Regions from separate parts of the Serratia sp. BNK-23 genome, predicted to be linked through region 1. Evidence: predicted binding sites of a transcription regulator. Region 1 holds the regulator's gene; each other region holds the start of a gene.
What was found. The regulator LexA, encoded in region 1, represses DNA repair genes until DNA is damaged. The targets are predictions, from matches to a motif close to TNCTGTATGTACATACAGNA.
Positions count from the first base shown of each region.

Region 2: a site for LexA is predicted at 3,028-3,047, ahead of rmuC (DNA recombination protein RmuC). Genes of this name have one in related genera too.
Region 3: a site for LexA is predicted at 1,514-1,533, ahead of dinB (DNA polymerase IV). Genes of this name have one in related genera too.

Region 1 is NZ_CP179900.1:310,337-314,676, forward strand. It holds gene plsB (glycerol-3-phosphate 1-O-acyltransferase PlsB) at 1-1,122, opposite strand, end outside; gene ACMGF9_RS01450 (diacylglycerol kinase) at 1,271-1,639, shown strand; gene lexA (transcriptional repressor LexA) at 1,742-2,350, shown strand; gene dinF (MATE family efflux transporter DinF) at 2,454-3,791, shown strand; gene ACMGF9_RS01465 (CsbD family protein) at 4,106-4,315, shown strand.
Region 2 is NZ_CP179900.1:4,741,155-4,745,494, reverse strand. It holds gene ACMGF9_RS22580 (dienelactone hydrolase family protein) at 1-196, opposite strand, end outside; gene udp (uridine phosphorylase) at 690-1,451, shown strand; gene ACMGF9_RS22570 (tyrosine-protein phosphatase) at 1,581-2,363, shown strand; gene ACMGF9_RS22565 (DedA family protein) at 2,443-2,973, shown strand; gene rmuC (DNA recombination protein RmuC) at 3,114-4,340, shown strand, end outside.
Region 3 is NZ_CP179900.1:4,046,640-4,050,979, forward strand. It holds gene pepD (beta-Ala-His dipeptidase) at 1-394, shown strand, start outside; gene dinB (DNA polymerase IV) at 437-1,498, opposite strand; gene ACMGF9_RS19300 (glycerophosphodiester phosphodiesterase family protein) at 1,682-2,578, shown strand; gene nqrM ((Na+)-NQR maturation NqrM) at 2,611-2,838, opposite strand; gene ACMGF9_RS19310 (FAD:protein FMN transferase) at 2,846-3,895, opposite strand; gene nqrF (NADH:ubiquinone reductase (Na(+)-transporting) subunit F) at 3,879-4,340, opposite strand, start outside.

The DNA of each region.
Region 1 (4,340 bases):
GGTGAACAGCTCGCCGAGGTATTCACGGAACACCGTCGAATACAGCTTGTTGCCTTTAAAGGTGCGGCGGATGAAGAACGCGCCCAGGCGACGGAAGATCGGGCCCGCCGGCCAGAAGTTGAGGTTGATGCCCGCAGCGATGTGCGGCGGCACCAGGCCCTGGTGATACAGCACGTACGACAGCAGCAGATAGTCCATGTGGCTGCGGTGGCAGGGCACGTAGACGATCTCGTGGCCGTCCTGCGCCAGCTGGCGCACGCGCTCGGCGTTGGTGACGTTGATGCCCTGATACAGCCGGTTCCAGGTCCAGCTCAGCACGCGGTCGGACAGGCGCACGGTTTCGTAGGAGAAGTCGGCGGCGATCTCTTCCATCAGCGCGATGGCGTTCTGCTGGGCCTTCTCGTGCGAGATCTTCTTGCTGCGCGCTTCGTCCTCGACCGCTTTTTCGATCGCTTTGGACGCCAACAGCTTGTTGAACAGATCCTGACGGGCCGGCAGACTCGGGCCCACCGCGGCCAGGCGCTGACGCGAGAAGTGCATGCGCGCCACGCGCGCCAGTTTCTGCGCGATGGTTTTATCCGTGCCGTGTTCGGTAGCCATGCGGCGCAGCGACACGGTGTTGGAGAAACGCACGAAGCTGTCGCGGCCGAGCCACAGCACGGCGAAGAATTTCTGCACGCCGTTCAACAGACGCAGGTGCGGCGTGCCGTGGCCTTCGCGGCCCGGCGAACGGCCGAACATCACCGAAACCGGCAGCATCTGAATGTCGAGATCCGGGTTGCTGCGATGCAGATCCAGATAGTCGTGGAACAGCTTTACCGACTCTTCTTTTGGGGTGTAATAGCGGAATACGCGCGGGCCGTCGTGAATGAACACGTAGCTCGGCAGCACGGTGCCGTCGATCTCCAGCGAGTTGAGCGGATCGGGCAGATCCTGCGCCAGGCACTGGGTGCGCAGCGTCAGCAAATCCGCCTTGGAATTGTAAGGTAAAACATACAAAATCGGCCGTGAGGGATCCAACCCTAGCTCGGTAACCGGATCTGAAGGGATGACCTTACTTCTTACCAACAATTTAAGTGGTAAATTCAATATTTTATAATAAATTTTACGCCAACCTGACATAACAACGTGAAGCCTCTTGTTAGCAATGCGCCGCAAGCATACCAGAAACCGGGTAGCAGATCTGTGGTGTTCGAAAACCGAGAGCCGTCAGCGCGGACTGTTCTAGACTCTTTTTATTATGACCGACCTCTGAGAAAGGCACGAAAACATGGCAAACCAAGCAACCGGACTGACCCGCATCATCAAGGCAGCCGGCTATTCTTATAAAGGGCTATCCGCCGCCTGGCAGCACGAAGCGGCTTTCCGCCAGGAACTGGTGGTCACCCTTCTGGCTATCATACTGGCTGTCTGGCTGGATGTGGGTGCGATAGCGCGCATTTTATTGATCGGATCGGTAGCGCTGGTGATGATCGTCGAGATCCTGAACAGCGCGATCGAGGCGGTGGTGGATCGCATCGGCAGCGAACATCACGAGCTGTCCGGGCGGGCCAAGGACATGGGATCGGCGGCGGTGTCGCTGGCGATCGTGCTGGCGCTGTTCGTTTGGGGCACGGTCTTATGGCAGCATTTCGGCTGACGAAAAGCGCCTACTGACTGATTTTTATTTATTCTTCGGTTCCCAATCCGCGCTTACCTGTATATACTCACAGCAAGACTGTATAAACAAACAGGGGGCGGAATGAAAGCACTAACTACCAGACAGCAAGAGGTCTACGATCTGATTCGCGAGCACATTTCGCAAACGGGCATGCCGCCAACGCGTGCCGAGATCGCGATGCGTCTGGGGTTCCGTTCGCCTAACGCCGCCGAAGAGCACCTGAAGGCGCTGGCACGCAAAGGCGTGATCGAAATCGTCTCCGGTGCCTCGCGCGGTATCCGTCTGCTGATGGAAGAAGAAGAAGGGCTGCCGCTGATCGGCCGCGTCGCCGCCGGCGAGCCGCTGCTGGCGCAGCAGCACATCGAAGGGCACTACCAGGTGGATCCTTCCCTGTTTAAACCGAGCGCCGATTTCCTGCTGCGGGTGAACGGCATGTCAATGCGCGACATTGGCATTCTGGACGGCGATCTGCTGGCGGTGCACAAAACGCAAGACGTGCGCAACGGCCAGGTCGTGGTCGCGCGGATCGAAGACGAAGTGACGGTCAAGCGCTTGAAAAAGCACGGCAACGTGGTTGAACTGCTGCCGGAGAACAACGAATTCCAACCGATCGTGGTCGATCTGCGTCAGCAGAATTTCACTATCGAAGGGCTGGCGGTCGGCGTGATCCGCAACGGCGACTGGATTTAATCGCCGCGCCATCACCGCCGCTCCCTGTATCAATCGCCCCTGTTTTGGGGCGTTTTTGTTTCTGACTTCGCCCTTTGTCACTCAGTCACAGGAACATCCCATCATGCGCCTGATTTCCGCTTTCACCAGCGACACCGATAAAGCCCTGTGGCGCCTCGCCCTGCCGATGATCTTCTCCAATATTACCGTGCCGCTGCTCGGGTTGGTGGACACCGCGGTGATCGGCCACCTCGACAGCCCCATTTATCTGGGGGGCGTGGCGATCGGTGCGGTGGCGACCAACTTCCTGTTCATGCTGCTGCTGTTCCTGCGCATGAGCACTACCGGCCTGGCGGCGCAAGCGCTGGGGGCGCAGAACCCCCAGGCGCTGGCGCGCGCCTTTATGCAACCGCTGCTGCTGGCGCTGTTGGCCGGGGTGGCGATCGTCCTGCTGCGCTATCCGCTGATCGAACTGGCGCTGCGGATCGTCGGCGGCGATGCCGACGTGCTGGAACAGGCGCGGCGTTTTCTTGAGATCCGCTGGTTAAGCGCCCCGGCGGCGCTGGCCAACCTGGTGCTGCTGGGCTGGCTGCTTGGCGTACAGTACGTGCGGGCGCCGGTGATCCTGCTGATCGTCGGCAACCTGCTGAACATCGTGCTGGATATCTGGCTGGTGATGGGCCTGGGCTGGAACGTGCGGGGGGCGGCGGCGGCAACCGCCATCGCCGAATACGCTACGCTGCTGCTCGGCCTGTGGTTGGCGTGGCGGGTGATGCGCCTGCGCGGTATTACCCTGCAGATGCTGCGCCAGGCCTGGCGTGGCGATCTGCGTCGCCTGCTGGCGCTCAACCGCGACATCATGCTGCGTTCACTGTTGCTGCAACTGTGCTTTGCGTCGTTGACCATTTTCGGCGCTCGCCTGGGAAGCGAGGTGGTGGCGGTCAATGCGGTATTGATGAATCTGCTGACGTTCACCGCCTATGCGCTCGACGGTTTCGCTTATGCGGTGGAGGCTCATTCGGGCCACGCCTACGGCGCCCGGGACGACAGCCAACTGCGCAAAGTGTGGCACGCGGCCTGCAGGCAGGCAGGGCTGGTCGCGTTGGCCTTCGGCCTGGCGTATGCCGTTACCGGCCAGCAGATCGTGGCAGCCTTGACCTCTTTGCCGGAACTGCGTGCGTTGGCCGCCCATTATTTACCCTGGCAGGTCATTCTGCCGCTGGTTGGGGTGTGGTGCTATTTGCTGGACGGCATGTTTATCGGCGCCACGCGCGGCGCCGAGATGCGCAACAGCATGGCGGTGGCCGCGGCGGGATATGGTATTGCGCTGTTCAGCGTGCCGCTGCTTGGCAACCACGGGCTTTGGCTGGCGCTGGCGGTGTTTCTGGCGCTGCGCGGCCTGGCATTGGGCTGGATTTGGCACCGTCACCAGGTGCGCGGCAGCTGGTTTACTGCCCATTAAACCGGACGTCTTGTTGGGTTAATGGTTAGTTTTTCTTATGATTTTGATCATGTTTGCTTACATGTTTTCAGCCTTGGTCTGTTCGCGTTAGTTCGTTGTTTGTTAGCGTTTTTTGTTTTTATCTTGTTTGTTAATGGTTTTTTATCCTGTGTTTTGGCTTTTTTATTTCCATGTTTAACTAGAATGAATCATGTGGCTGGTAAATGAAGGGGAGCGGTGCTTCTTAAGGTGAAGGGAGCATCCGCCAGAAAAACTTCTGGTTAACCCGGCCGGCGACAGGGATCACTGATTCACCACAGGTTAACGGAGAGACTATGAATAAAGATCAAGCCGACGGTAACTGGAAGCAGCTGAAAGGCAAAGTGAAAGAGAAATGGGGCAAGCTGACCGATGACGATCTGACGGTCATCGAAGGGAAACGCGAACAGCTGGTCGGCAAAATTCAGGAGCGCTACGGTTACCAGAAAGAGGCGGCCGAAAAAGAGGTGAAGGCCTGGGAAGATCACACCAAACACCGCTGGTAACACGCAGGGCCGCCACTGACGGCGG
Region 2 (4,340 bases), 700 kb from region 1:
CGATGGGAAAGGGGCCGCTCTGATCGGCGGGTTTGGCGACGTAGGCCGGCAGCGCGTCGCCCTGAGAAGGGATGGTCGTTTGCCCGGCATGAATGCCCTGTTCGTCGGTGATAATCGCGGAGGCGGCCAACGGCGCGGCGGCCGGGGCGAATCCCCCCTGAGCCTGTTCTAATGTCATCACATGTTCGGTTTTCATTGCGGTCTCCGTGCAATAGAAAAAAGCGCTGAGATTAACTATAGGAAAGATTACCCATTATTGGCGCTGCGTGGCGCACTTTCGGACAAGTCGATAAAAAACGGCTAATTATCTGGCTTTGCGGCATTTTTAAGCGCTTTTTATCATGTTATTACGCGTTTTGGCCCGCGTAAGTGCCATAAGGTGCGTTAGAGGGCTTTTTTGCCCCTAAGCAACCGATAAGATGGAGTTATTTCGGATTGATGAGCTAAATAGTTTCAGCCGGCAACCAACGGGCAGGGAGCTGCAAGGTTTGTCGGCTAGACTGAGGTTTAGCGGTGCATTCTGGATGCCTTATAGTGATAGTGATTTTTTGTGATAAAAATCACAAAAAATATGTAGCATGTAATTTGTTTCTCTTTTCATAGTGACTATCGTCACGAAATTAAGCGGCGATTTTCAGTAGAGTGCTTTTTTGTTCCTCCCAATAAACATGATCCATGAGGAGTCTCGTATGTCTCAGTCTGACGTTTTTCATCTCGGCCTCACCAAGAACGATTTACAAGGGGCCCAGCTTGCCATCGTGCCGGGCGATCCGCAGCGCGTAGAGAAGATTGCCAAGCTGATGGAAAATCCGGTGCATCTGGCCTCCCATCGTGAATTCACCACCTGGCGCGCAGAGCTGGACGGCAAGGCGGTGATCGTCTGCTCCACCGGTATTGGCGGCCCCTCTACCTCTATCGCGGTGGAAGAGCTGGCGCAGCTGGGTATTCGCACTTTCCTGCGCATCGGCACCACCGGCGCCATTCAGGCCAATATCAACGTCGGTGACGTGCTGGTGACTACGGCGGCGGTACGCCTCGACGGCGCCAGCCTGCACTTTGCGCCGATGGAGTTCCCGGCGGTTGCGGACTTCGCCTGCACCACCGCGCTGGTGGAAGCGGCCAAAGCCAGCGGCGCGACCACCCACATTGGCGTAACCGCCTCTTCCGATACCTTCTACCCGGGCCAGGAACGTTACGACACCTACTCCGGCCGCGTGGTCAGCCGTTTTAAAGGCTCGATGGAAGAGTGGCAGGCGATGGGCGTGATGAACTATGAAATGGAATCCGCCACGTTGCTGACCATGTGCGCTAGCCAGGGCCTGCGTGCCGGCATGGTGGCTGGGGTGATCGTCAACCGCACCCAGCAAGAGATCCCGAACGCCGAGACCATGAAAAACACCGAAAGCAAAGCGGTGCAGATCGTGGTGGACGCTGCCCGCCGTCTGCTGTAATCGCCTTCCCTCAACGGGCCGCCGCCGCGGCCCGTTTTTCCATTCGCGACTAATCTGTTACGGTGATACTCCTCAGCGCTGCGCCGATGGCCGCCGCGCGTTGTCATAACAAAAACAATGAGGACGTTTATGACCGCCCAGATCCTGCTTCATCCTTCGCTTGCGCCGCTCGACGGCGGCATTAATTTCCGTGACTTCGGCGGCAACGGCGTGGCCGACGGGCGCCGCATCAAGCGCGGCCTGCTGTTTCGTTCCGGTTCCCTCGAGCGGCTGACGGAAAACGACTGCGCCTTTCTCGCCGGCGTGCCGGTGCGTTCGGTGCTGGACTACCGCGATGCCGACGAAGTGCAGGCCAAACCGGATATTCTGTGGAATGGCGCCGACTATCATCACGTGCCGGCCAACCCGCTGAGCAGCGAAGTCAACGCCAACCTGGAGAAGCTCACCAACGAAACGCTGGCCGCTTTCGACGCCCGCGCGTTCATGCTGGAACTGTATCGCCGCCTGCCGTTCGGCAATGTGGCCTATCAGCGGTTGGCGCAGCTGCTGAGCAACCCCGGCGGCGGCGCGATCGTGCAGCACTGCGCAGTCGGCAAGGATCGCACCGGGGTCGGTTCGGCACTGGTGCTGTTCGCGCTGGGGGCCGACGAAGCGACGGTGCTGGAAGACTATCTGCTGACTGAAACCACGCTGGCCACTTTCCGCGAGCAGATGCTGGATCAGCTCTCTATCAAGCTGAATGCGGCGGCGCTGGAGCAATTCGCCTACGTGCTCAGCGCGCGCGAGGAGTTCCTGATGACGGCGCTGGGCTGCATCCGTCAGCAATACGGCTCCACCGACCGCTGGCTGGAAGCGGAATACGGTCTGGGCGCGGCCCAGCGCGAAGCGCTGCAGGCGTTCTACCTCGAGTAAATCGCTGCGTGTTTAACCGGGGTTTAACTCGCCCCGGCTTATCCTAGGCGGCGAACCATCGCGTATCAGGAGCCCCGTATTGAGCCTCAATGACGTTATCAACTGGGTCAGCGACGTCGTGCGTCAGCACGAAGGCTGGGCCATTCCCATCATCTTCTTCCTGGCGTTCGGCGAGTCGCTGGCGTTTTTGTCGCTGCTGCTGCCGGCCACGGTGATCCTGCTGGCGCTGGGCGCGCTGATCGGCGAAAGCGGCATCGCCTTTTGGCCGATTTGGGCCGCCGCCGCCGCCGGGGCGTTTTTCGGCGACTGGCTCTCTTACTGGATCGGCTATCACTATCAGGATCGCGTGGCCCATATGTGGCCGCTGTCGCGCAATCCGCAGCTGCTGGCGCGCGGCCACGCCTTCTTTGAACGCTGGGGCGTGCTGGGCATTTTCATCGGCCGCTTCTTCGGCCCGCTGCGCGCCGTGGTGCCGTTGGTGGGCGGCATTTGCGGCATGCCGCAGCGCTATTTCCAACTGGCCAACGTCACGTCGGCGATGATCTGGGCGTTCGGCATTCTGGCGCCGGGGGCGTTCGGCATCAAGTGGCTCAGCCAGTGGCTGGGTTGATTTCTCGCTAAATTGCGCAGCGCCGCGCAATATTGTGCGCGGCCGGCAAAATCAGGCTGGACATCCATACAGCCTCCCCTTAACGTGACGGGCAATGGGCGTGCAAAACGCCGCAACGGCAAGGTGCAACAGGAGGCAGGGTGGATACCAGTCTGATTTATGGGATTGGCGGCGTAGCGATCGGCATGCTGTTGGGGTGGCTGATCGCCAGTCTGCGGGTGCAGCAGACGCATGCGCAACATGAAACCGAGCTGCGGTTGCTGGAGCAAGCGTTGCAGCAGGCGCAGCAGGAAACGGCGGCGCGACAGGAAACGCTGCAGCGCCACGAGCAGCAGTCGCGCCAGAGCGAGCTGGAGCTGCGCAATCTGCACAGCCAACTGGCGGCCGGACATGAGAAGCTGCAACAGCTCAACCATTGGCGCAACGAATGCGAGCTGCTCAATCAGGAGCTGCGCGCCCAGCGCGAGGTTAACAGCGCGCAGGAAGCCGAACTGCGCGAAGTCACCATCCGTCTGGAAGAGACGCGTATGGCAGCGGAGGAGAAGCAGCGCCTGCTTATCAACAGCGAACAGCGGCTCACCACCCAGTTTGAAAATCTCGCCAACCGCATTTTTGAACACAGCGGCCGCAAGGTGGACGAGCAAAATAAGCAAAGTTTGGATCGTTTACTGTTGCCGCTGCGCGAACAGCTGGACGGTTTCCGCCGGCAGGTGCAGGACAGCTTTGGCCAGGAGGCGCGGGAGCGCCATACGCTGACGCACGAGATACGCAATCTGCAGCAGTTGAACGCGCAGATGGCGCGCGAGGCGATCAACCTCACCAAGGCGCTGAAAGGCGACAACAAAACGCAGGGCAACTGGGGCGAGGTGGTGCTGAGCCGGGTGCTGGAGGCTTCCGGCCTGCGCGAAGGACATGAGTATGAAACGCAGGTCAACGTGCGGGTGGATCATCAGAGCCGCATGCAGCCCGATGTGATCGTGCGCCTGCCGCAGGGTAAGGATGTAGTGATTGACGCCAAGATGTCGCTGATCGCCTACGAGCGCTATTTCAACGGCGAGGATGAGGCGGAGCGCGAAGCGGCGCTGAGCGAACATATCGCCTCGCTGCGCGGCCACATCCGCATGCTGGGCCGCAAGGACTATCAGCAGCTGCCGGGGCTGCGTTCGCTGGATTATGTGCTGATGTTCATTCCGGTCGAGCCTGCCTTCCTGCTGGCTATCGATCGCGAGCCGGAGCTGATCAGCGAAGCGCTTAAGCACAACATCATGCTGGTCAGCCCGACCACGTTGCTGGTGGCGCTGCGTACCATCACCAACCTGTGGCGCTATGAGCATCAGAGCCAGAACGCCCAGCGCATCGCCGATCGC
Region 3 (4,340 bases), 1.4 Mb from region 1:
CGAAGCGGAAATCATCTGCCTGATCCGCTCTCTGATCGACAGCGGCAAAGATTACGTGGTCGAGATGCTGACCGCGCTGGGCCAGCTGGCCGGCGCCAAGGTGGCGCCGAAGGGCGGCTACCCGGGCTGGCAGCCGGACGCCGACTCGCCGGTGATGCACCTGGTGCGCGAGCTGTATCAGGAGCTGTTCAACAAGACGCCGAACATCATGGTGATCCACGCCGGCCTGGAATGCGGTCTGTTCAAAAAGCCGTATCCAAACATGGATATGGTATCGATCGGGCCAACCATCACCGGCCCGCACTCGCCGGATGAGCAGGTGCATATCGAAAGCGTCGGTCTGTACTGGAAGCTGCTGACCTCGCTGCTGAAAGCGATCCCTGAGCGCGCGTAATCTGCGCGCTTAACGCAAAAAGCCGGCTAATCGCCGGCTTTTTTATTCCCAAGGCAGCGCCAGCTGCCGCTCCAGCTGCGGATCGAGCAGCGTCACATGTAGCCCCACCAGCCGCACGCCGCGCCCTTCACGCCGTTCGCGCCACGCCTGCCGCGCCACCGCCAGCAAATCCTGCTGATTCAGCACCGGGAACACGTGCTCCTGGGTGGTTTGCTGAAAATCCTGAAACTTCAGCTTCACGCCCTGCCGGGCGATATGCAGATCCGGCTTCACCTTACGCAGCCGCATCTCCAGCTCGGGGTAGAGTTTGTCGATAATCAGCGTTTCGCAATCTTCCCAGTCGTGAATGTCCTCCGCCAGCGTGCGCTCCACGCCCACCGATTTACGCAGCCGCTCCGCCGAGATTTCGCGCCGATCGATGCCCTGACACCGCTCCCACAGCACCCGGCCGAACTTGCCGAAGCGCTTGAGCAGCTGCGCCAAATCGTATTGCTGCACGTCGGCGCAGGTGATAAGCCCCACTTCCTCCAGCCGTTTGGCGGTCACCTTGCCGACGCCGGGGATTTTGCTGAGCGGCAGCTGCTGCAAAAACGCCGGCACCTGCGCCGGGGTGATCACGTATTGCCCATTCGGCTTGTTTATCTCGGAGGCGATTTTGGCGAGAAACTTGATCGGCGCGACGCCGGCCGACGCGGTGAGGTTCAGCTCGTCGGCAATCGCTTGACGGATCTCCTGAGCGATCAGCGTCGCCGAGCCGTTGCATTGCGGGCTGTCGGTCACGTCGAGATAGGCTTCATCGAGCGACAGCGGCTCGATCAACGGAGTATAGCGGGCGAAGATTTCACGGATGTGCAGCGAAGCCTCTTTATAGGCCGCCATGCGCCCCGGCAGCAGGGTGAGATGCGGACACAGCTTGAGCGCCATCGCCGTGGACATGGCGCTGTGTACGCCGTAGCGCCGCGCCGGGTAGTTGGCGGTGCTGATCACCCCGCGCCGATCGGCGCTGCCGCCAATCGCCAGCGGGATATCGCGCAGGCTGGGATCGTCGCGCATTTCCACCGCCGCGAAGAAGCAGTCCATATCGACATGAATGATTTTACGCATCGCACCCTCCAGTAACACTGTATAAGTATACAGTCAGATACCGAAAGCTCAAGGCCGCAGGCTTCGATGAAAGCGCCGTTTCCGCCAGATATTTCCGCGTTGTTAAAAAAGCTTAATTTTTCAATAGTATGATTTCCGCCATCCCGTGCAGCTCACCACAACGATAACGACAAGGTACCCTACATGATCAGATTTTCTTATTTGCTGCTGGCTTCCGCGCTGTCGCTGAGCGCGTTGGCGGCCAGCGCCGCCACCGGTCACGCGCCGGCGATCGTCGCCCATCGCGGCGGCACCGCCGATGCGCCGGAAAACACCCGCATCGCCATCGAAACCGCGCTGAAAAACGGCGCCGACGCCGTTTGGATCACCCTGCAAGCATCCAAAGACGGCGTCATCGTGCTGTATCGCCCCTCGGATCTGAAGGCGCTGACCAACCGGCAGGGCCCGGTCTCTGCCTATACCGCCGCGCAATTGGCCGAGACCGATGCCGGCTGGGCCTTCGCCAAAGGCGATGCACATCCGTTCCGCGGCCAGGGCATCGGCATTCCGCGGCTGGACGAGGTGCTAAAGGCGTTCCCGCACGTCACCTTCTATCTGGACATCAAATCCCCGGACGCCGATCCGGCGCAGTTTGGCCAGGCGCTGCTGACGACGCTGGAAAGCACCGACAGCCTGAACCGCACCCGCGTCTACTCTACCGATGCCAAATACCTGCAGGCGCTGCCGCCGGCCATCCCGCGCTTCGAAAGCCGCGACGAGACCCGCACGCTGCTGGCTAACGTCACCATGGCGCACCAGTGTGATGTCAAACCGGACAACCGACAGCCGCGCTGGTATGGGCTGGAGCTGAAGCGTGAGGTGGAAGTGGTAGAGAAGTACACCCTCGGCGAAGGGCGCTCGAAGGCGTTTCTGACCTGGGATAAAGAGTCGATGGATTGTTTCCGCTCGCAGGGCCCGGCGCACATCATTCTGTTCGGCGTCAACACGCCGCAGGAGTATCAGCAGGCGCTGGCGCTGGGGGCCGACGGCGTGATGGTCAACTCACCGGCCGAAGCGAAAAGCTTCCGCAAGGCGAAATAAAAAAACCCGGCCAAGGCCGGGTTTTCGCTTCGCTACAGAATGCGGTGCTTGTCCAACTGCTCGCGCCGCTGTGCCGCTTTGGCTTCGCGCTTTTTGCGCGCATCGCACGGCTCCGGGCAGTCGCAGACTTTCTCCATGCCCAGCGCGGTGATGCCGCCGCAGCTGCCCTGCAGGCTTTTGCGTTTGAACACGTAACCCAGCGACATGCCGCCGACGATCAGCAGAAACAACACGAAGGTAGCGGCGAATACCGTCAACATAGCAACCTCACGAACGCTTTTTCAGATAGGGTTTGAACGCGTCCGAATAACGCTCCTCAAACCCGTCGGCGGTTTTCACGATCATGAACACCGGGATGCCGAGCAGGTTGGCCAGCGCCATGCCGCGCTCCGGCCCCATCACGTTCAGGCCGGTGGACAGGCCGTCGGCGGTCATGCAGGTCGGGCTCAGCACGGTGATCGACACCAACCGATGATGGATCGGGCGCCCGGTGACCGGATCGATGGTGTGCGAATAGCGCACCCCGTCTTGCTCGAAGTAGTTGCGATAGTCACCCGAGGTGGCGATCGACATCTCCCCGGGTTGGATCACCAGCTGCGCCTGCTGCTGCGTACCGGCGGTCGGGCGCTCGATGGCAATGCGCCACGGCTTTTGTTCGCCGTTATGCCCGCGCGTGCGCACCTCGCCGCCGATATCCACCATGTAGTTTTGCACGTGCTGCGATTGCAGGTATTCCGCCACCACGTCCACGCCATACCCTTTGGCGATCGAAGACAGATCGACATACAGCTCGGGGATGCTTTTCACCAGCGCGCTGCCCTGCACCGACAGTTTGTCGGCGCCGGTCCAGGCGCGGCGGTGCGCCAGCTCCGCCTCGCTCGGCACTTTGTCCGGCCGCCCTTCCGGGCCGAAACCCCATAGGTTGACCAGCGGCCCGACGGTCACGTCCAGCGCGCCATCGGTGACGCGGTTGATGCGCAGCGCTTCGCGCACCACTTCGGCGGTGGCCGGCGAAACCGGGAACGGCCGGTCAATGTCGCGGCTGGCGTTGAAGCGGCTTAGCTCGGAATCCGGCCGGTAGGTGGACATCTGATCGTTCACCTGTTCCAGCCGTTTGTCGATCTCCGCCTGCATCTCGCGCGCCGACGGCGTATCGTCGCCGGTCACGTAACGGATCGAATACGAGGTGCCCATGGTTTTACCCGTCAGATCCACCTGTTCCGGCCCGCAGCCGGTCAGCAGCAGGGTGGCGCTCAGCGCCACGCCCGTCAGCCAGTTCTTCGTCGCCAATGCGCGCAATTTAGCCACCAAAGTCATCCAGCATGATATTTTCGTCTTCGACACCCAGATCTTTGAGCATCTTGATCACCGCGGCGTTCATCATCGGCGGCCCGCACATGTAAAACTCGCAGTCTTCCGGCGCCGGGTGGTTTTTCAGGTAGTTCTCCAGCAGAACATTATGGATAAAGCCGGTGTAGCCGGTCCAGTTATCTTCCGGCTGCGGATCCGACAGCGCCACGTGCCAGGTGAAGTTTTCGTTCTCCGCCTGCAGCTGGTTGAAGTCGTCTTCATAGAACATCTCGCGCAGCGAACGCGCGCCGTACCAGAAAGTGATCTTGCGCTTCGAGTTCAGACGCTTGAGCTGATCGAAGATGTGCGAGCGCATCGGCGCCATGCCCGCGCCGCCGCCGATAAAGATCATTTCGGCATCGGTGTCCTTGGCGAAGAACTCGCCGAACGGCCCGGAGATGGTCACCTTGTC